One region of the Paenibacillus phoenicis genome, then DNA from elsewhere that is predicted to be linked to it. Evidence: predicted binding sites of a transcription regulator. Region 1 holds the regulator's gene; the other holds the start of a gene.
What was found. Region 1 encodes CtsR, which represses protease genes until heat stress. Its sites were predicted from a motif close to ATGGTCAATAAAGGTCAAACA; they were not measured.

Region 1 (11,693 bases):
GTTCCTCTGCCCAGCGCTCCTCTTCCGGAGCGGGAGCCCCCCATTTACCGGACTTCCAAAGCGAGGACAGCTCTTCCTTCTTCGCCAGCCCAACGTAGAGCCCAATGTAGCCAAACAGCGCCGATACCGCGAATTGCGCCATGCTCTCCAGCGTGCCGAGCCAGGACAGCAGGGGGTAGACCATTAAGGAAAGAAGAAGTCCCGCAGTCAAACCGGCCGCACCGGCAGCCATTTCATTCATCGGGATCCGCGTTAAAGCGGCAATCCATGTTTTTACTTTGGAAGAAACGACGTCTGCAGCCATAGAGAACAGGAACAAGAACAGTAGCGCACCAGCCGCAGCCCAGATCAAATTAGCTGCGATCGGGTTCATTTCGCGAAACCAGTCGCTCGCAGCCCCCGGTAACACACCGGACAAGCCGCCGGTCGTATAACCGAACCAGGCCCCGCATAAACCAGCTAGAATCATCGAGTATTTTTTCAGCACGTCTCTCTTCACCTCCTGAATAAGTATCTTCTTTAGCCAGTATGAACCAATTTCAGAGCACCTAATCCTGGACCCTCACTTTTTTCCAAAAAAGTACCAACGAAAATCCAAATGCACCCCATAACGATGGGATTTCAGGTTGATCTTGAAGGAAAAGGTGGAATATAATGAATTCAATTCATAATATTGAGGTGGATGGAAAATGAGCGCACCAAGCCTACAGTCTTTTCAAGACCAAGTTTCTGAACTGTTGCTCCGTCACCGCAGCCTGTTGGATGTCTTGTCAAAGATGGGACAAACCAACGCCGCTGCCGTCCGTTCCGTGACCAAATCCGTAACCGAATGCGGTTGCATCGAGCTGCACGCCACCAAACAAGACTTCGAGCCAGGCATGAATTTGCAGCAAGCGAAAGAAACAATCGCCAAGCACGTCCATGGTGAGCTGTGCGAAAATTGCCGGGATGTCATTACTAATGAGCTTGGACGCAACCTTTTCTATATGTCCGCCCTTTGCAATTTGCTGGATATTAACATGGAAGAGATCGTGGAGCGCGAATCGCAAAAATGCGCCACGCTGGGTTTTTTTAACTTATCGTAAGCGTATCTTGTACTTAGGTAATGGGGAAAATGCATCGTAAGAGGAAATCAAAAAGGCATCGATCCTTTCCGCCCGCGGGAGATCCATGCCTTTTTTCTTATTGGTGGGGTTGTTTGGTTGTTCTCATCGTTTGGGACGATACGCTTCTTGAGCATCATTGTCTTCATCGTCCTGATGTTTGCGGCGAAGCAGCCGGTTGATGTTCTGCCGAAGACCGTATGCCGCGTAAATGACCAATGGGATAAAAATCAACTTGGCTGTCTGATCCGGAAATACGACGGCGATCACCACCGCAAAAATCACAACCAGCGGCGTATACAGGATGGTTCTCTTTGGTAAGCCGATCTTTTTGAAATTCGGATATCTTACCGTGCTAATCATCAAATACGATAACAGAATCATGGATACCACAAAGTATGGTGCCGAAATTTCCCGGTAAAACAGCGACAGTGTTGCCAGAACCCCGCCTGCAGCCGGAATCGGCAACCCGATGAAATAGCCCGGAGCCCCCTTCTGAACGTTAAACCGGGCCAGCCGCAACGCCCCGCACATCGGGAAGATGATCGTGACTGCCCAAGCGACGCCGGAAGGAAGGCTGTGAAAAGAAATCATGTACATAATCAGTGCTGGAGCCAAACCAAATGATATCAGATCCGATAAAGAATCGAGCTCTTTGCCGAACTCGCTTTGAGCGTTCAGCGCACGGGCGACCCGTCCGTCTAAACCATCGAGCAGCATAGCGACAATTACCATAATGGCGGCCAAGCTAAATCGGCCTTCCATTGCCAGCAAAATCGCCAGCATTCCGAGAACCAAGTTACCTAATGTAAAAAGGTTCGGAAGGGATTTTGTAATCATCTCTTCACCTCGAGTAGATATTCCTGAACCATTCATTGATGATAGGTGATTTAGATTTGTCTGTCAATGAACACCTGTTCCTGCAAGCGTTTGAGCCCCTCTTTGATGGAGCGTGCCCGCACCTCGCCGATCCCGTCGACTTCATCCAGCTCCTCGATGCTGGCCATCATCACATTTGGTAAGCGGCCAAACCGTTCGACCAGATTGTGAATAATGACATTGGGCAAACGGGGAATTTTATTCAACACGCGATATCCCCGCGGTGAGATCAACTCCTCCGAAGTCGCGGCGGAAGAAGGATAACCCAAGAGCTTCGTGATATGGTTATCATCCAGCAGCTCATCGTCGGTGGAGCGTTTCAGCCCCATAATAATTTCTCGGATCGCTTCGTCGGAGTCTTCTTTGGCATAGTCTTTATACAGCAGCCAAGCCTCTTCCTCCATGTTGCTGACCAGTTCCTCCATCTGCATGCTGATCAGACGTCCCTCGGTCCCCAATTCGTTGATGAACCGTTTGATCTCCATCTTGATCCGGATGACCATTTCCACCCGTTGAATGACGTTGATCACCTCTGGCAAGGATACAAGCTCCTCAAATTCGGAGGCCGTCAGGTTCGTTAAGGCTTGATTCAGAACGGAGCGGTACTTCTCCAACGTCTGAATCGCTTGGTTCGCCTTGGTCAGGATCACGCCGATTTCCTTCAGGGCATACCGTAATCCCCCTTGATACAGCGTGATAATGTTCCGGCGCTGGGAGATGGAGACGACCAGCTTGCCGGTCTGTTTGGCCACCCGTTCGGCCGTACGGTGCCGGATCCCTGTCTCCGAGGAAGCGATCGAGGAGTCGGGGATAAGTTGAGTATTGGCATACAGGATTCGCTTCAAGTCTTCGCTAAGGATAATGGCTCCGTCCATTTTGGCCAGCTCATAGAGATAGTTCGGCGAGAAATCACAGTTGATGGAGAAGCCGCCCTCAACGACTTCCATGACCTCCGGGCTGTAACCAACAACAATCAGACCACCGGTTTTGGCCCGTAACACGTTTTCGAGTCCGTCACGAAAAGCCGTTCCCGGTGCGACAAGTTTCAGCAATTCGTTCATTTTCTCTGCATGGGTAGTTTCCTTCATCATCTAATGCCCCCTAATCTAACGCAACAGCTAGCGCATCTGCAACGGTATTTACACCTATTAATTGGATCCCTTGCGGACCTTTCCACCCTTTCATGCTCTTCTCCGGCAAAATGACTCGTTTAAAGCCCAGCTTGGCCGCTTCCTTCACGCGTTGCTCCGCCCGGGAAACTGCCCGCACTTCGCCGGTCAAACCAACTTCTCCAAAGAACACGTCATACGGCTTCGTTGGGATGTCGCGGAAGCTTGAAGCTACACTTACCGCGATGGCCAGATCGACCGCCGGTTCATCCAGCTTCACCCCGCCGGCCAGGTTGACGTAAGCGTCCTGATTTTGCAGGAACATCCCCATTCGCTTCTCAAGGACGGCGATAATCAGGTTCATCCGCTGATAGTCTACCCCCGTGGCCATCCGTCTTGGCGAAGGAAAATGGGTGGCTGAAATCAAGGCCTGCAGCTCGACCAGCATCGGGCGCGTCCCCTCCATGCTGGCAACGACAGTGGAGCCCGCCACGCCGAGCGGCCGTTCGGATAGAAACAGCTCCGACGGATTTGCCACCTCCGCCAGGCCGGATTCGTTCATTTCAAAAATGCCAATTTCGTTAGTCGAACCAAAGCGGTTCTTCACGGCCCGAAGCAGCCGATAGGAATGATGCCGTTCGCCTTCGAAATACAACACGCAATCGACCATATGCTCCAGCAGACGCGGTCCTGCGATCGCCCCTTCCTTGGTCACGTGACCGACCAGCACCGTGGCAATGCCTTGCCCTTTGGCAATCCGCATAAACCTTGCAGTACATTCCCGCACCTGTGATACACTTCCGGGAGCGCTGGTAACCTCCGGCAAGTAAACCGTCTGGATCGAATCGATCACCAGGAAATTCGGTTTGACCTGTTCGATCGCTTCTTCGATCCCGTCCATGCTGCTTTCGCACAAGACGAACAGTTCCGCAGACAAGGTTCCCAACCGTTCCGCCCGTAACTTCGTCTGGCGGACGGATTCCTCCCCTGAGATATACAAGACTCTCAGGCCGCTGCGCGCCATTTCATGCGAGGTCTGCAGCAACAGGGTCGATTTCCCGATACCGGGATCTCCCCCAACCAGGACCAGCGAGCCCGGCACGACACCGCCGCCAAGCACCCGGTTTAATTCCCCGATGCCCGTTTGAATTCGCGGTTCTTTGCCGCTCTCTATATTTATGATCGATTCCGGCTTTTCTTTCGCATGAAAAATCCCGGAAGTCATTCCCTGCGTTTTGACGGGTTTCTCCACTTCTTCTACCATGGAGTTCCAAGCGCCGCAGCCCGGGCATTTTCCATACCATTTGGGCGATTCATAACCGCAATCGGAGCAAAAAAACTTATGTTTTACTTTAACCATTTATCTCTCCTTCTCGCCTCTGCAATATTTTACAGACTTAGCAGACACCGTATCGTTAGGGTTACTAAAATTTTACCACCCTTTCGCTTTGATCGAAAGCTATGAGACCACGGCCGCCATGGCGGCAGGATTTAAAAAAGGCAGCCCCAAAGCATCGCTTTGGAAGCTGCCTTTCACTTATTTCATCGGCTTTAACGTTACGGATTTGTAGAATTTAACTACATTTTTTTACACAAGTTACGCATTTTTGATGAACGTTCCCGTACGTTCGACCTTCAGTTCACCATTTTCTTCGTCAATCGTCAACGAGTCGCCTTTCTTCACGTTGCCGGTCAGCAGTTCTTCGGACAGGCGGTCTTCGATATGCTTCTGAATTGCCCGGCGGAGCGGACGTGCGCCATACGCAGGATCGTAGCCCACCTTCGCCAGGAACGCCTTCGCCCGATCAGTCAGCGTAAAGTCGACATCGTATTCGCGCAGGCGTTTACGCAGTTCTTCGGACATCAGTGTGACGATTTGACCGATATGCGCTTCCTCGAGCGAATGGAAGACGATAATTTCGTCGATCCGGTTCAGGAACTCCGGACGGAAGCTCTTCTTCAGCTCTTCCATCACTTTGTCCTTCATGTTGTCGTAATCCGCACCCGCATCTTGAACCGCGGTGAAACCGAGCCGCGTATTGCGTTTGATCGCTTCGGCACCAACATTCGAGGTCAGGATGATCAGCGTGTTGCGGAAATCGACCACACGGCCCTTGGAGTCGGTCAACCGGCCGTCTTCCAGCACTTGCAGCAGAATATTAAACACTTCCGGATGCGCCTTCTCGATTTCGTCCAGCAGGACAACGGAATACGGTTTGCGGCGCACTTTCTCGGTCAGCTGGCCGCCTTCTTCATATCCGACATATCCTGGAGGTGCGCCAACGAGACGGGCTGTGGAGTGTTTCTCCATGTACTCGGACATGTCGATCCGGATCACGGCGTTCTCGTCGCCAAACATCGCTTCGGCAAGTGCGCGAGCCAGCTCGGTTTTACCTACCCCGGTTGGACCCAGGAAGATAAAGGAGCCCATCGGACGCTTCGGATCCTTGAGTCCTGCACGTGCCCGGCGGATCGCCCGGCTGACCGCCTTCACGGCTTCCTCTTGCCCGATGACACGCTCATGCAGGATTTTCTCCATATTGAGCAAGCGTTCGGTTTCCTCTTCCTTCAGCTTGTTAACCGGAATTCCCGTCCAGCTGGCAACGACTTGGGCGATATCCTCCGGCGTAACTTCGGAATCGGTGCGTCCTTGTTTTTCTTTCCATTGGTTCTTCGTCGTGTCGAGCTCTTCGCGAATCTTCTGTTCTGTATCACGAAGCGCCGCCGCTTTCTCGAATTCCTGGCTTTGCACCGCCGCGTCTTTCTCCTTGCGGATGTCCTCCAGGCGGCTTTCCAGCTGTTTCAGATTCGGCGGTACCGTGTACGAGTTGAGCCTTACTTTAGACCCCGCCTCGTCGATCAGGTCGATCGCTTTGTCCGGCAGGAAGCGGTCTTGGATGTAACGGTCGGACAATTTGACCGCTTGCTCGATCGCCTCGTCGGTGATTTTCACGCGATGGTGCGCTTCATAGCGATCACGCAGCCCGTGCAGGATTTGGATCGCTTCTTCGACCGACGGCTGATCCACCGTGATCGGTTGGAAACGACGTTCCAGCGCGGCGTCTTTTTCAATATATTTCCGGTATTCATCCAGCGTGGTTGCGCCGATGCATTGCAGCTCGCCGCGAGCCAGCGCCGGCTTCAAGATGTTCGAAGCGTCGATCGCGCCTTCTGCACCGCCCGCTCCAATCAGCGTATGCAGCTCGTCGATAAAGAGGATGATATTCCCGGCTTGGCGAATTTCGTCCATGATCTTTTTCAAGCGGTCCTCAAACTCACCGCGGTATTTCGTCCCCGCAACGACGGAGCCCATATCCAACGTCATGACGCGTTTGTCACGCAGCGTCTCCGGAATTTCGTTGTTGATGATCTTTTGCGCGAGACCTTCAGCGATGGCTGTTTTCCCGACGCCGGGTTCCCCGATCAGCACCGGATTGTTCTTCGTCCGGCGGCTCAACACCTGGATCACCCGTTCGATTTCTTTGCTGCGGCCGATCACCGGATCCAAATTGCCCTCTTTAGCCGCAGCTGTCAAGTCGCGGGCCAAGCTGTCCAACGTTGGGGTATTCACGTTCGTTGGGGTGCCGTGATGGCTGGATACGGCCTCACTGCTGCCCAGTAGCTGCAGCACTTGCTGGCGCGCTTTGTTCAAGCTGATGCCAAGGTTGTTCAGGACGCGGGCCGCTACGCCTTCCCCTTCACGAATCAGGCCGAGCAAAATATGCTCTGTCCCAACATACGTATGGCCGAGTTTACGCGCTTCATCCATGGACAGCTCGATCACTTTCTTGGCACGCGGTGTATAAGCGATATTGGTCGGTTGCTCTTGTCCGCGGCCGATCAGCGTTTCCACTTCATCCTGTATTTTCTCAAGTCCCAGACCCAATCCGATCAGTGCCTTGGCGGCGATGCCTTCGCCTTCACGGATCAGGCCGAGCAGTACGTGTTCTGTACCGATATTGTTATGTCCGAGTCTTACGGCTTCTTCTTGAGCTAGTGCCAACACCTTCTGCGCACGCTCCGTAAATCTTCCAAACATCATCTTCTCCTACACCTCCATAGTTGGTACTACCCGTTATTTTCCCATTCGTTCCCGAATGAGTTTGGCGCGGTACATATCCCGTTCCCCCGGGGACATGCTGCTGCTAAATTTCTTCTGCAAAAAACCGGGCTGCGTCATGACGTTCAATTCATTTAGCGCTTGAGTTGATACGCCTTCGATTAACCCTAAGTCAACGCCGAGCCGGACATCCGACAGCCGCTGGGCGGCTTCCTTCGAGTCGATGATGTACGCCTGGGACAAAATCCCGTAGGAGCGCATCACCCGGTCCATCATGCGCAGCCGCGATTCGCTGATCAGCTTCTCACGCGCCGTCTTCTCATGCTGAATGATCTGCAGAACCACGCCGTATAAATTTTCGATGATCTCAGCTTCGCTTTGTCCTAGTGTAATCTGATTTGAGATTTGAAACAAGTTACCCATCGCTTCGCTGCCTTCGCCGTAGATCCCGCGAACAGTTAAGCCGACCTGCGATACCGCAGATAAAATCCGCCCGATCTGCTGCGTCAGCACCAGTGCCGGCAAATGCATCATGACCGAAGCACGAAGTCCGGTTCCTACATTCGTCGGACAGCTGGTTAAGTATCCGCGCCGGTCGTCGAAGGCATAATCCACATGGGATTCGAAAATGTCGTCGATTGCCGTCGCTTTTTCCCAAGCCTCTTGGACCTGGAGCCCCGGATATAAACACTGGATGCGCAAATGATCCTCTTCGTTCACCATAATGCTCAGGCTCTCATCTTCGCTGATGAAGACCGCTCCATTTCTGGAGTCATTCGCCAGGTTCGGACTGATCAAATGCTTCTCAACCAGTACTCGTTTATCCAATTCATCCAAGTCTGCAAGAAGCACCGGGTATAGCTTGCCGTGAGCCTGGAGTGCTTTATCGCTTAGAACCCCCTGCAGAAGCTTCAGCACCTCTTCCGATTGCGTGTTGGTGGCCAACATCGGGAAGGGATGGTGCAGGATGTTGCGGGCGATCCGTACCCGGCTGCTCATAACGATATCGGACTCTTTCCCTTTGCGGCTCATCCATTCGCTCAGCGGCTGTTCGGTAAATCGGAGATTGGTCACCCTACATCCCTCCTACTCTGCAGATAAGTTCTTCTCAAGCTCGCGAATTTGGTCCCGCAGCGCTGCTGCCACCTCGAACTCCTCTTGGAGGATCCGGTATTGCAGCTCACGGCGAAGATCATCGAGCTTACGTTTTACTTGAATATGACCGCCGATCCGTTTCGGCACCTTCCCGACATGAACGGTATTGCCGTGGACCTTCTTAAACAGCGGATCCAGACGATCATTAAAATATTTGTAACAAGAACTGCACCCAAAACGCCCGATTTTGCTGAACTGGGAATACGTCATACCGCATTCTTCGCAGCGCAGATGTTCTGGTGTGCTGTGCCCGGAAATCTGACCTTTGGTCGCCGGGCCTAAATCAAGGAAGCCCGACAGCAGGTTATGAATCGAAAAGCCGCCCGAGGTGCCGGGAATCAGCTCCCCTTTTTCCCTGGCGCAGGTTTCACAGAAGTGAAACTCCGTCTTCTCACCATTCACGATTTTCGTAAAATGCAAGGTTGCCGGGCGTTTGCCGCATTCTTGGCATTGCATCGCACGTCCCTCCTTACGGGATAGACTAAGACAGCAGATCCTTAAACCTGTATTTGTGTTACATCATGCTGTTAACTCAACAATGAGATTAACATCGCTCGCATCATTCTTGCCCGGATCTGGTCGCGATACGGCAGTTTCACTGCCAGCACATCGCGGGATATCGCCGAGCGCATCATTGCGGCCTCCCGAGGGGTCAAAATACGGGCTTCCTCCAGGCGATAAATCAATCCTTCCGCCGCAGATTGCCCGATCTCTTCCCCAATCGTTTCATGCAAGTGGGTGTGCAGCGATGATGGTCCCGGCAGTTGAAGGCGCCGAATCCGAACATAACCGCCACCGCCGCGCTTGCTCTCGACCAGGTACCCTTTCTCCAGAGTAAAACGGGTGCTGATGACATAGTTTATTTGCGACGGCACGCAGGAAAATTGGTCGGCAAGTTCGTTACGTTGAATCTCTATAATCCCCTCAGGACTTTCATGCAAAATACTCTTGAGATATTTTTCGATAATATCGGAGATATTACGCATCACTCATCCTCCATTATTCCATACGTGTATCTCATGTTGCGGTTTGACACCATTAAGTCGTCAAGAACGGATGCGCGTCTCGGCCTAGAGGCACATCGCAATCATTAAGAACGGTTGCTTGTGATCATGGCCTTAGAAGCACATATCATCGTCAAGAACGGATGCTGGCCGCTTGCTATGACATAAGATGCTTGTCGCGTCGAATTGGTCATGGCCCGCGAGGCACATCGCATCATCAAGAACGGACGCTGTCATGGCCTAAGAGCATCGCACCGGATGCAGGTAATCACCTATAGGGCGCACTGTGATCCGGTTCTGTTCTGTTGACTTTGACTTTCTTTGACTTTATAAACATTATACCATAATTTGATGATTTGCCAAGAGGGGCTACAGTTTCAGTTCCAGTGTGGACTTTACGATTACAAAATATTCGTGCTAAAGCGTATGAGAACACAGCCCAGTTGGTGCCTTTAGCACAGCGTGTCCTTCATCTTCAGGCGATTCCTGCAAAAATACAGTTATTTTGCGGGGGAGTGGCCGTTTTGCCTGGAATGCCTGCAAAAGTGCAGGCTTTTGGGGCCGATTTGCTCGAATTGACCTAAATCGAGAAAAATAACTGCACTTTTGCAGGCTTTGACCGAGAAATCGAGATTTCTCCGAAAAAAACTGTACTTTTGCAGGTTTCCAGCTCGGGGCAAGCACAAGTCAAACACAAAAAGAGCACCACCGGATCATCGGCAGTGCTCTTTCTTCTTTGCTTGGCAGCGTCCTACTCTCCCAGGACCCTTCGGTCCAAGTACCATCGGCGCTGGAGGGCTTAACGGTCGTGTTCGGGATGGGAACGAGTGGAACCCCTCCGCCATTGCCACCAAACATGATTTTTGCGCTGCTTTTACTTCCGCGCTTTCCGCTTCAGCAAAAGATCAAACCTTATAAAAGGCGTGCAGCTAAAAATCGGTTCAAGGTTTAATCCTTGAAAACTGGATACGAAACTAGATTTGCATTTTATTTTTTGGATAAGCCCTCGACCGATTAGTACCTGTCAGCTCCATGCCTTACGGCACTTCCACCTCAGGCCTATCAACCTTGTCGTCTTCAAGGGGTCTTACATACGGGGAAATCTCATCTTGAGGGGGGCTTCACGCTTAGATGCTTTCAGCGCTTATCCCGTCCGCACTTAGCTACCCAGCTGTGCTCCTGGCGGAACAACTGGTACACCAGCGGTGCGTCCATCCCGGTCCTCTCGTACTAAGGACAGCTCCTCTCAAATTTCCTACGCCCACGACAGATAGGGACCGAACTGTCTCACGACGTTCTGAACCCAGCTCGCGTACCGCTTTAATGGGCGAACAGCCCAACCCTTGGGACCTACTTCAGCCCCAGGATGCGATGAGCCGACATCGAGGTGCCAAACCTCCCCGTCGATGTGGACTCTTGGGGGAGATAAGCCTGTTATCCCCAGGGTAGCTTTTATCCGTTGAGCGATGGCCCTTCCATGCGGTACCACCGGATCACTAAGCCCGACTTTCGTCCCTGCTCGACTTGTCAGTCTCGCAGTCAAGCTCCCTTCTGCCTTTGCACTCTTCGAATGATTTCCAACCATTCTGAGGGAACCTTGGGGCGCCTCCGTTACTCTTTAGGAGGCGACCGCCCCAGTCAAACTGCCCACCTGACACTGTCCCCGTACCGGATCACGGCACCAGGTTAGAACCTAGATACGATCAGGGTGGTATCCCAACGGCGCCTCCACCGAAGCTGGCGCTCCGGCTTCCTAGGCTCCCACCTATCCTGTACAAATCGTATCCAAGTCCAATATCAAGCTGCAGTAAAGCTCCATGGGGTCTTTCCGTCTTGTCGCGGGTAACCTGCATCTTCACAGGTATTAAAATTTCACCGGATCTCTCGTTGAGACAGCGCCCAAGTCGTTACGCCATTCGTGCGGGTCAGAATTTACCTGACAAGGAATTTCGCTACCTTAGGACCGTTATAGTTACGGCCGCCGTTTACTGGGGCTTCGGTTCACAGCTTCGGGCTAAACCCTAACCGCTCCCCTTAACCTTCCAGCACCGGGCAGGCGTCAGCCCGTATACTTCGCCTTGCGGCTTCGCACAGACCTGTGTTTTTGCTAAACAGTCGCTTGGGCCTTTTCACTGCGGCCCCCTCGGGCTATTCACCCTACCGAGGCACCCCTTCTCCCGAAGTTACGGGGTCATTTTGCCGAGTTCCTTAACGAGAGTTCTTCCGCGCGCCTTAGAATTCTCTTCTCGCCTACCTGTGTCGGTTTGCGGTACGGGCACCTTCTCCTGGCTAGAGGCTTTTCTTGGCAGTGTGAGATCATGACCTTCGGTACTGTCAATTTTCCCTCCCCATCACAGCCTAGCCTTATCGGTGTGCGGATTTG
Region 2 (11,693 bases), 840 kb from region 1:
AAATCGGGGAGACGGTTGGGGTGGATTGGAAGCCGGAGGATGAGGTGGTCATCGGATCATGAAAAAATCTGGCTTAAGCATGCTGCCGGTGTTCCTGTGGTTATGCCTGTTCCTGGTTGTGCCGATGCTGATCGTCATAGGCATCTCTTTTATGGGGCGTGACGAGCTTGGCAATGTGGTGCTGGACTTTAATTTGGATGCCTATGCGTTATTTTTTGACCCGTTATATTTGGGCATTTATTGGGATACGATTGTGTTATCCGTGATGACGACCGCATTATGTCTATTGCTCAGTTACCCGTTGGCCTATTATATTGCGAACGCCGGTCCGAGAATGCAAACTTGGGGCCTGGTGCTTATTACCGTGCCGTTTTGGATCAACTTTCTGATCCGCACTTATGCCTGGGTGCTGCTGCTGCGGACGCAAGGGATCGTCAATGAGTTCTTGCTCAGCATCGGACTGATCTCCGAACCGCTGCAGATGCTGTATACGAAGGGCGCTGTGTTGCTCGGCATGGTGTATACGTTTATTCCGTTTATGGTGTTGCCGATATTTGTGGCGTTGGAGCAGATGGACAAGCGACTGCTGGAGGCGGCCAGCGATTTGGGTGCGTCGAGCTGGAAAGCGTTCTGGCACATTACGCTGCCGCAAACGAAGTCGGGGATCATGACCGGCTCCGTGCTGGTGTACGTTTCGACAACCGGCATGTTTGTCGTGACGGACATTCTCGGCGGGGCGAAATCGGCAATGATCAGCAACATCATTCAGAGTCAGTTCCTTGGGGCCCGCAACTGGCCGTTTGGCTCGGCGTTGTCCGTGATCTTCGTGATCACCTCGCTGATTCTGATTGCGCTGTTTAATCGGGCGATGACGTCCCGGTATCAAAGGGTGCGGGAGGTGCGTTCATGAAAACCAAAAGCCATCCGCTGCTCGGCGTTCATTCGCTGATCATGATGATTTTCATCTATGTGCCGATCCTGTTTATCGTTGCGTATTCGTTTAACAGTTCCAGGCTAGCGGCCGATTGGAGCGGCTTTACGTTCGACTGGTACATCTCGCTGTTTGATAACCGCCATGTCATGGAGGCCTTGGCCAACAGCTTAACCGTGGCGATCGTCTCAACGGTAATCTCGACGGTGCTTGGCACGCTGGCGGCGCTGGCGATGCGGAAGATCGGACGCCGCTTGAAGCCGGGCATGGGCGGCTTGTTGTATTTGCCGATCATCATTCCCGATATCATCATGGGCTTGTCGTTGCTGGTACTGTTTAATCAGCTCCATATGCCGCTGGGTAAAATAACGATTATTATTGCCCATATCACCTTTAGTTTGTCCTACGTCTACGTTGTCGTGACTACGCGTCTTTCCGGCATGGGGGGACAACTGGAGGAGGCAGCGCAGGATTTGGGGGCGAGCTCGTGGCAAACCTTCCGATACGTGACGTTGCCGCAGATTGCTCCGGGCATTATCTCCGGGGCCTTGATCGCGTTTACGCTGTCGCTGGACGATTTCATGGTCAGCTTCTTTGTTAGCGGGCCAAATTCGACCACATTGCCGATTTATATCTATGGGCAGGTCAAACGGGGTATTTCCCCGGAAATTAACGCGCTGTGTACGATTTTGATACTGGTGACGGTCGCTTTGATCTTCCTGGCGCAATTTGTGCTGAATCGCGGCAAGGGCCAGAAGAAACAATCATTGCTGCCGTTTTAGACGAATTTTGATATTCCATAAGACGAAATCGAAGGGAGATTGGGAATTGAACAAAAAGAGATGGGCCGGTCTCGTACTGGCAGGGATGTTGGTTGCCGGACTATTGTCGGGTTGCGGATCGTCGAAAGAGACGCTCAACATTTACAGCTGGGCGGATAACTTTGACGAGGAAGTGCTGGAGCAGTTCGAGAAAGAGTTTGACGTAAAAATCAATTATGACGTGTTTGCCAACAATGAGGATCTGCTGGCTAAAATTAAGGCGGGCGGCGGCGGTTACGATTTGATTCAACCGTCCGATTACATGGTGGCTACGATGATCAAGCAGGATCTGCTGGCACCGCTGGATATGAACAACATTCCGAACTTTGCGAACGTGTCTGACGCGTATAAAAACCCTTCCTACGATCCGGGGAACAAATACTCGATCGTATACACTTCGGGGGTTACGGGGATTGCGTATAACAAGAAATACGTGAAAGACGAGATCGACAGCTGGGAGGACCTGTGGAATCCGGAATACAAGGGCAAGGTCATTTTGCTGGACGATAACCGCGAAGTAATTGGTATGGCCTTGAAAAAGAACGGCTATTCCAACAGCTCCACCGACGAAGGTGAAATCACGACGGCTGTGGAGGATTTGAAGAAGCTGCTGCCAAGTGTGCTGGCTTTCGATACCGACAACATCAAGCAAAAAATGATTCAAGAAGAAGGCTGGATCGCCACCGTATGGTCGGGTGACGCTTCCTACATTGCCCAAGACAATCCGGATGTCGCTTATGTAGTACCTAAGGAAGGCGGCACGATCTGGTCGGATAACTATGCGATTCCGAAGGATTCGAAGCATAAAGAGCTGGCCGAGAAGTTTATCAACTTCATGCTCGATCCGGAGATTAGCGCGAAGAACTACGAAGCGATCGGATACAGCGATCCGAATGTGAAAGCAGCGGAGTTCCACAGCGAAGAATACCGGAACGACAAGATGATTAACCTGTCAGAGGATGAGTTGTCCCGTACCGAATGGCTGGGTGACGTAGGCGATAAGCTGCAGCTGTACGACCGGTACTGGACTGAATTGAAGAGCGGCCGTGAGTAATATCGGCTTACATTTTACAATAGCGCCAGGCGCTTTCCTTGAGGGAAGGCGTGCTGGCGTTTTTGCGTACATGAATTTTTGCCACCCGGGTCATAATTTAGGTATTAACCGATAGAGGGTGGCGATAACAAGTGAAGCGTAACACGGTAGAAATGATCACTTCGCTGATGACCGCAGGCTTGATGATATCCGGCTTAGCCGTTGTTCCGGCCGAAGCTGCGCCGCAGTCTCCAGTCGAGATCAGCGGGAAGGCGAATGAGGCAGGCTCGGCGCTTGTGCAGGAGCGGCAAGGCGTCAAAATCACGAACCATACGATCGAGAAGAAGATTCCGGAAGCGTCGATTAAAGTCGACTATCCACAGCTGAGCGGATTAAAGCACAAGTCGGTGCAGAAGAAGATCAATAAGCTGTTCAAGAACAAGGCGGAAAAATTTGTGGCTAATGCGCTGAAGGAAGCGAAGGCGGGACAACCGTCGACACAAAGTGGGAACCCCTATGAGTATGTCGGTACTTACAAAGTGACGTACAACCGCGACGGGGGGCTCAGCCTCTATCAGGACTGGTACTCCTACACCGGCGGTGCGCATGGGATTACCGTACGCGACGGCTTAACATTCCGGCTGGATAACGGAAAGCTGCTGACGCTGGACGAGCTGCTCCGGTCAAACCCGAATTACCGCAGCATCGTCGATCCGGAAATCGCTAAGAAGCTGCAGGAAACGGAAGGTTACTTCGGTAACTTCAAAACGATCGGCTCGAATCCGTCATATTATGTGAAGGATGAGGGCGTGACGATCTTTTTCCAACTGTACGAATACTTGCCTTATGTGTTTGGTTTCCCGGAATTTTATTTCCCGTTTAGCCAGCTGCTGCCGCCGGGAACGAATCCGTTTGATTTCAAAACACGCTGAAGCTTTATCGAATCAATGTTAAACGCCCTCTCGGCTGCATTCGTGGCTGAGGGGGCTTTTTTAATCGGTCAAGGGCCCATATTCTCTCTTGCGTTTTTCGATAAAACGTTTACAATATTAAGCAGCATACTAATGTTAACGTTAACAATGAGTTGAACTAAATGAAGGGAGAATGGGAAATGGCGAAGAAATTTTTAGGGGAAAACTTTCTGCTGAACAGCGAGACGGCGGAGAAGTTGTATCATCAATACGCGAAGGAACTGCCGATCATCGATTATCACTGCCATTTAAGCCCGCAGGAGATCTACGAAAATAAGACGTTCCGCAACTTAACCGAGGCTTGGCTGGGCGGCGACCATTACAAATGGCGGGTGATGCGGGCCTGCGGCATCGACGAGGAACTGATCACCGGTGGGGCGGACGATTACGACAAGTTTCTCGCCTGGGCGAAGGTAGTGCCGCAGCTGCTGGGGAATCCGCTGTACCATTGGACGCACCTGGAGCTGCAGCGGTTTTTTGGGATTGACGAGCTGCTGAATGAGGAGACTGCGCCGGTCATCTGGGAACAAGCGAATGCCCAGCTGCAAAGTGAAGGCTTTGGCGCGCGGGACTTGATTACGAAATCGAAGGTGACAGTGGTCTGCACAACCGATGACCCGGCGGATTCGCTGGAGTACCATTTGAAGATCAAGAAACTGGAAGGCTTCGATACGGTGGTGCTGCCCAGCTTCCGCCCAGACAAGTTCCTGGAGATCAATCGTGCCACGTTTAAGCCTTGGCTGGCAAAGCTGGAGGCGGCGGCTGGGAAGCCGATTCAGAATTATGGGGCGCTATTGGATGCGTTAAGAGAACGGATCGACTTCTTCCATGAGATCGGCGGCCGCGTATCTGACCACGCGCTGGATACACTGGAATACGAGAAAGCGACGCTGGAGGAAGTGGAGGTGATCTTCGCGAAGGCGCTGAGCCAAGGTTCGGTAACGCCGGAGGAGGAACGGAAATACAAATCGTATACGATGGTGTTCCTGGGCAAGGAATACGCTGCCCGCGGCTGGGCGATGCAGCTGCATATTCATGCGTTACGGAACACGAATACGGCCATGTTTCAACGGCTGGGTCCGGATACGGGTTATGATGCGATTAACGACGGGCCTCTGGCCGAAGCGCTGGCCCGGTTGCTGGACGCGATCGAGCAGGACGGCGGGCTGCCAAAGACGATCCTGTATTCACTGAACCCTAACGATTATTGGGCGCTCGCCAGCATGATGGGCAGCTTCCAGGGCGGCGGCGTACCTGGTAAAATTCAATTTGGCACCGCTTGGTGGTTTAATGACAACAAAGACGGCATGATCCAGCAAATGCACACGCTAGCCAATTTTGGCGTGTTGTCGCAGTTCATCGGGATGCTGACGGACTCCCGCAGCTTCCTGTCGTATACGCGGCACGAATATTTCCGCCGCCTCTTATGCGACGTGCTTGGCGATTGGGTGGAGCGCGGCGAGGCGCCGGAGGACTATGATCTGCTGGGCCGGATCGTGACGGATATTTGCTATGGCAATGCCAAGCGGTATTTTGCTTTTCCCGAGGCATAGAAAGGATTGACGCTGCTGTATGTCCGCTACGATCAAAGACATCGCCAAGCTGGCGAATGTCTCGCATATGACGGTTTCCCGGGCGCTGAACAACAGCCCGCTGATTAAAGAGGAGACCAAACGCAAGATTATGGAGATCGCTGAGCAGCTGAACTACGTGCCGAACTATAACGCCAAAAGTTTGGTGCTGCAGCGTTCGCATACGATTGGATTGTTTTTTACGAGTATGGTTCAAGGGACGTCCTCCAGTTTCCTGGCAGAGGCCATCCGCGGTGTGAGTCAGGAGGTTGGTGTCCAGTACAACTTGTTTCTGCGGGGGATCGACGATTTTGAGGACTTTAGCTCGATCCATCGGCGACGGTTCGACGGCATTCTGCTCATGAGCCAAAGTGAGCGTGACGACACGTTTATTCGCCATGTGCGAGAGCAGGGGATTCCTTTGGTCGTGCTGAACCGGAATGCGGGTGACTCGACCATCGTTAATTTCGTGTCCAATGACCGGGCAGGAGCTTACGAGTTGACGCAATACTTGGCGGGCCGTGGGCATACACGCATTGGCCTGGTGGAGGGGATCGCCGGCTACAAGTCGACGCAGGAGCGCAAGGAAGGGTATTTGCGAGCCATGAAGGATGCTGGCCTGGCGGTAAGGGAGGAATGGCTCGTCGAGGGCCGCTACGACGTGGAGAGCGGTTATCTGGCGATGCACCGGTTGCTGGCGCTGCCGGAGCGGCCAACTGCGGTGTTCTGCTGCAACGACGACATGGCCATCGGTGCGATGAAGGCCGCGGCGGAGGCGGGATTGCGGATTCCGGCGGACGTCTCGGTCGTTGGCTTTGACGACATCGGCTTCTCGCACTATACGAATCCGCCGCTGACAACGGTGAAGCGGCCCATTGAGCAACTCAGCCGGATGGGCGCGCGCAAAATCCTCGAGCTGATCGAGGGGCCGCCGGCCGGCGGGGAGCTAGTTCTGCTGGATACGAAGCTGGTTCGGCGTGAGTCGGTGGAAGAGCTGCACCCTCATTTGTAGGTGCGAGCGACTCCGGTATGGAGTAAAACAAAACCCGCCAGAAAGGGTTCACTTTCTCGGCGGGTTATTTACATGCATGCGGCTTAACCGACTTCCACGGGCACGAGCTTGAACTCGTTCACGTCCGCTAGACCGCGGTTGGTGATACGCAGCTCCGGAATGACCGGCAAGGCAATCAGAGAAAACGTCATGAACGGCGCGTTCAGTTGGCAGCCGAGCTGCTTCCAGGCGGCTTCGAGCTCTTTCACCTGGGCGACCACCGTCTCCAGCGGCTGGTCGGACATCAGACCGGCGATGGCCATCGGCACGGCGGCGAGCACTTGGCCATCCAGGACAGCGATCATGCCGCCGCCCAGCTTCGCCAGCTCATTCGCAGCAAACGCCATGTCCTCGGGATTCGTACCCATGACGATGAGATTGTGACTGTCATGCGCAACGGTAGAGGCTACAGCCCCCTGCTTGAGTCCAAAGCCGCGCGCGAAGGCGAGGGACAGCTCGCCGGAACCGCGGTGGCGGTCGATGCAGGCCAGTGTGGCGATGTCCTGCTCGACGGCCGGACGCACGACTCCCTTCCCGTCAACCGGAACGGTTGCCGTTCCCTTCGCCGTGCGGGCGCTGTTCTCGATCACGTCGACGACGTGGATCGTCGTTTCCGTCTTGGCGCTGGCGCTGCGGTAGAGGAAATCGTCGGCGGTCAGCGGACGCGCCAATTTCACCGAAGCGCGCGCCTGCGCCGGGTACGGGTACGCCGGGAACGGGACGCGGAGCTGCCCGGCGTCGTAGGCGACCTTGCCGTCGGCGATCACGGTCGACGGCTCCATCCGCCGCAGGTCGCCGATCAGCAGCAGGTCCGCGCATTTGCCCGGCGCAATGCCGCCCACGTCGCCGTCGACCTTGAAGTACCGCGCCGTATTGATGGTTCCCATCTGGATCGCGGTAACCTGATCGACGCCCTCTTCAATCGCCCGGCGCACGACATGGTTCATGTGGCCTTGCTCAATCAAGGTTTGCGGATACACATCGTCGGTGACGAGCATAATGTTCGAGGTATTCACCTTATCTTCGGTGACCACCTTGATCACTTCCTTGACGTCATGCCATGCTGAGCCCTCGCGGATCATCAGGTGCATCCCGAGGCGCAGCTTGGCGAGCCCTTGCTCCCGGGTTACGGTCTCATGACAGGAAGTCACACCCGAGGCCAGGTAGGCCTGAAGCATGCGCTCGTCGTCACTCGGAAAATGTCCGGTGACGGTTTTGCCTGCTTCCATTGTGGCTTGGATTTCGCCGAGCATTTTCGGGTCTCCGTATACGACGCCGGGGAAGTTCATGACCTCGCCCAGCCCCTCGACGCCGTCCCAGGTCATCCCGTCGGCGATATCGCGGGTGTCCAGCGACGCTCCGGCATCCTCCAAATGATCGGTGGCCGGTACACAGGAAGGGAATGTAGTATACACCTTAAGCGGCAATCCTTGGCCCTCCTCATGCATCCAGCGCACGCCCTCCGCTCCAAACACGTTGGCGATTTCATGCGGGTCCATAAAAATACCGGTCGTTCCTTTGGGAAGCGCAGCCTTGGCGAACTCAGCCACCGACAGCATGGTGCTCTCCACGTGCATATGCCCGTCCAGGAGCCCGGGAACGATGTGGCGGCCTGCCGCATCGATCACAACGGTGTTCTCGCCGATCGTGTGCGCGGCGTCCCCTACGAAGGCGATACGCCCTTCGGCAACCGCGACGTCCGTATTCGGCAGCAGCTCTCCGGTATAGACGTTGACTAAGGTGCCGCCCTTAACCACCAAATCGGCTTTGGCTTTGCCCATGGCGACATCCGCCAACGTACGGCTTACTTCATACAATTTTTTTCTTTGTTCCATCTCCCGGTTCGCTCCTTTAAAAAAGTCGTTCAAAAAGTCATCCTTCTAACGCTTACCACCGACCTTATACCCGCCAAAATCACGATGTTGAAAGTATAACGCTTGCCAGAATGCTTATTTACCAAATATCCGCCTGAAAATAAGCACTTGCGTCGAAATAGTGCTTCTCAGCGTCGTTAGAGCCGCGGGCACGCCAATTTTGCCAACATAGCGCTTCTCATCAGCGTTAGAGCAGAAGGGCTATCTCGAGGTGTGTGCCTGTAGCTTGCTATTCTGACCTTTTGAACTCTCTCGTTAAGTTATTTAAAGATAAATATAACAAGAAAGGCCGCTCCTCGAACAGCACTTTCTGTTCGAAGAGCAGCCTTTTCTGTATAGCCTTAAGCTTTGGCCGGATTCACTTTCTCGATGACTTGGTCGATCAAGCCGTATTCCTTCGCTTCTGCCGCGCTCATGAAGTAGTCGCGGTCGGTGTCCTTCTCGATCCGTTCCAGCGGTTGGCCGGTGCGTTCCGAGAGGATTCGGTTCAGTTTATCGCGCATCTTGAGGATACGGCGGGCGCGGATCTCGATGTCCGTCGCTTGACCTTCCGCTCCGCCGAGCGGTTGATGGATCATGATTTCGCTGTTTGGCAGCGCATAACGTTTCCCCGGCGCACCTGCGTTCAACAGGAAGGCGCCCATCGAAGCGGCCAGCCCAACGCAAATCGTGGAGACGTCCGCCTTGATAAATTGCATCGTATCATAAATCGCCATGCCGGCCGTAATGGAACCGCCAGGGCTGTTAATGTATAGGTGGATGTCCTTGGTTGGATCTTCCGCGTCCAGAAACAGCATCTGGGCAATGATGGAGTTGGCAACAACATCGTTTACCTGGGAGCCCAGGAAAATAATCCGGTCTTTGAGCAGACGGGAATAAATGTCATAAGCGCGTTCGCCGCGGTTGCTTTGTTCTACGACCATAGGAATATAACTCACCGATAAAACCTCCTTAAATTTAGGCTGTTCAACTGGAACGCCCCGTCGAATGGAATGGTTTGGGATTCATCGTTTCCATCAATCTAAGAATTGACGGAAATGATGGGGATTAATCTCATCATAAACAATTTATTTGAGAAAGTCAAAGAAAGTCAAACTCAAGGTAATAAAAAAGTCCAGAAGACTTGTGTCACAGGACTTTGAATGTGCAATATATGGCGATATGGCGCGCCCGCGAGGAATCGAACCTCGATCTCAGGCTCCGGAGGCCTACGTCATATCCATTGGACCACGGGCGCAAATTTAGCGAACAAAATAGATTATATGACATTTTGTCTCAAAACGCAAGGTGTAGATCCAAATAAAATAGGGATTGTCATGAAAGCGTTTCTATGATAACTTGAGGAATATATAAAAACGTTTTTATAGACAAGGGTGTAATCAGGGATGGGGAAAGTCACCATTAAGGATGTAGCCAAAGCAGCAGGGGTTTCCATCTCTACGGTATCCAACGCGCTCAACGATGTGGATGTGTTGAATCCGGAGACCAAATCCCATGTGCTGAAGGTCGCCAAGCAGCTCAATTACGTACCGAACTTAAACGGGAAGCAGCTCAAGTCGAAGAAGACGAATATGCTTGGTTTTTTTACGACGAGTGTATCCGGACCTTATTTTTACATTTTGGTGGAGTCGATGGCGCGCGAGAGCGAGCGGCTGGGATACGGTTTGCATGTCATGGTTACCGCCGATAAGCAAACGATTATCAGCAATATCATGGGCCGCCGGGTGGATGGCGTGATCATCTACGAAGAATTGCGGGTCGATGACCAAGATATCGCGATGATGGAGAAGGACAAGATCAAGGCGGTATTTCTGGATCGGGTGATTCAGAAGGAAACGATGGGGACCGTGATTTTTAATTCGTATGCGTCCGCTTATGAAGCGACCAAATACCTGATCAGCCTGGGCCATAAGAAAATCGCCTACATTTCCGGCGTTGATACGATGTACGACAGCGTACAGCGGAAAGAGGGATATCTCGCGGCCTTGCGGGAGCATCAGCTGCCGATTGATGAGGATTTTATTGTGCAGGGGTATTTTGAGGAAGAGAGTACCTACAATGCGATTCGGGCGTTTATTCATAAGCATCCGGGCAAAGTGCCGGACGCGATTCTGGCCGGCAACGATTTGAGCGCCATTGGTTGTATTAAAGCGTTACGTTCGTACGGCCTCGAGGTTCCAAGGGACATCAGCGTCGTAGGGTTTGACGATATTGATATTGCCCAGTATTTTACGCCGCCCCTGACCACGGTTCGCAATCCGATCGCCAGACAAGGGATCTTGGCGGTCAATCATCTGGTGAACATGATTAAGAAGCAGGAGCAGGGGAAGGTGCAGAAGCTGGACGGGGAACTGATCGTGCGAGGCTCAAGTCATGTTCGTTTAAGCTAAGAGAAGCGGAGACGAAGCTGATCTTGAGCTCAGCGGAAAATGTAAGCGGTTAACTACAGGGGTTCTGTTGACGAAAATAAAAACGTTTTTATCCATACGGGATAAAGAGAGGAGCGCAAAATGGCGAAGTCAGCTGCGTCAGCCAAAAAGCCGATGGGATTAAGAATGAAGCAGTTCTTTATCGATTTCGGCAGGCAGTGGGAAATCCAGTCGATGATCTGGCCGGGCATCATTTTTATGATTATTTTTTGCTACATTCCCATCTACGGACTTACGATCGCTTTCAAAAATTATACGGTCATCGATACGTTAAGCTCCGCTCCATGGGTAGGTTTGGACAACTTCAAAATTATCGCCACCGACAAATACTTCTGGGAATCCGTGGTGAATACGCTGGGGATCAGCTTCCTGAAGCTGGCCATCGGTTTTGTGATCCCGATTATTCTCGCGATTATGATCTATGAGGTCGGGATGGGCCGGTTTAAAAAAATCGTGCAGACGATCTCGTACCTGCCGCACTTTTTGTCCTGGATCGTGCTCGGCGGGATGCTCATCACCTGGTTCTCGACCACCGGGATGTTCAACCAGATGCTGCTGGACTTGGGCTTGATCTCGAAGCCTCAGAACATTCTGCTTGATCCGGGCAAGTATTGGTGGATCGCGGTGCTGTCGGATGTTTGGAAAGAGGCGGGCTGGGGAACGATCCTGTACCTCGCCATCATGGCCAAGATCGACCCGACTTATTATGAAGCCGCGAAGATCGACGGGGCGAGCCGGCTCCGGCAAATTTGGAACATCACGCTGCCCAACATGCGGATGATTATTAGCTTGAACCTGATTCTGACCATCAGCGGCCTGCTGGGTTCCAACCTGGACCAGACCTTGGTGCTGATGAATTCTCAGAACCGCGAAAAGGCCGAGGTCATCAACTCCTACGTATACCGGATGGGGATGACGCAAGGGGACTTCTCCTACGCGACTGCCGTCGGACTTGGGGTTTCGGTTGTATCGGTCATTTTGTTGGTGCTGGCGAATAAGGTGACCAGCAAAC

Region 2: a site for CtsR is predicted at 9,329-9,349, ahead of clpP (ATP-dependent Clp endopeptidase proteolytic subunit ClpP). Genes of this name have one in related genera too.

What each region holds. Positions count from the first base shown of each region.
Region 1 covers NZ_JAYERP010000001.1:3,120,420-3,132,112, forward strand. Annotated here, with positions in the region: gene U9M73_RS14960 (PIN/TRAM domain-containing protein) at 1-487, opposite strand, end outside; gene U9M73_RS14965 (nucleoside triphosphate pyrophosphohydrolase family protein) at 690-1,085, shown strand; gene pssA (CDP-diacylglycerol--serine O-phosphatidyltransferase) at 1,209-1,943, opposite strand; gene disA (DNA integrity scanning diadenylate cyclase DisA) at 1,994-3,070, opposite strand; gene radA (DNA repair protein RadA) at 3,084-4,451, opposite strand; gene clpC (ATP-dependent protease ATP-binding subunit ClpC) at 4,689-7,133, opposite strand; gene mcsB (protein-arginine kinase McsB) at 7,167-8,225, opposite strand; gene mcsA (protein-arginine kinase activator protein McsA) at 8,238-8,762, opposite strand; gene U9M73_RS15000 (CtsR family transcriptional regulator) at 8,834-9,292, opposite strand; rRNA gene rrf (5S ribosomal RNA) at 10,049-10,165, opposite strand; rRNA gene U9M73_RS15010 (23S ribosomal RNA) at 10,305-11,693, opposite strand, start outside.
Region 2 covers NZ_JAYERP010000001.1:3,962,102-3,973,794, forward strand. Annotated here, with positions in the region: gene U9M73_RS18835 (ABC transporter ATP-binding protein) at 1-62, shown strand, start outside; gene U9M73_RS18840 (ABC transporter permease) at 59-910, shown strand; gene U9M73_RS18845 (ABC transporter permease) at 907-1,713, shown strand; gene U9M73_RS18850 (ABC transporter substrate-binding protein) at 1,760-2,806, shown strand; gene U9M73_RS18855 (DUF3298 and DUF4163 domain-containing protein) at 2,938-3,717, shown strand; gene uxaC (glucuronate isomerase) at 3,897-5,309, shown strand; gene U9M73_RS18865 (LacI family DNA-binding transcriptional regulator) at 5,329-6,339, shown strand; gene ade (adenine deaminase) at 6,423-8,213, opposite strand; gene clpP (ATP-dependent Clp endopeptidase proteolytic subunit ClpP) at 8,594-9,190, opposite strand; tRNA gene U9M73_RS18880 (tRNA-Arg) at 9,415-9,489, opposite strand; gene U9M73_RS18885 (LacI family DNA-binding transcriptional regulator) at 9,638-10,642, shown strand; gene U9M73_RS18890 (ABC transporter permease) at 10,763-11,693, shown strand, end outside.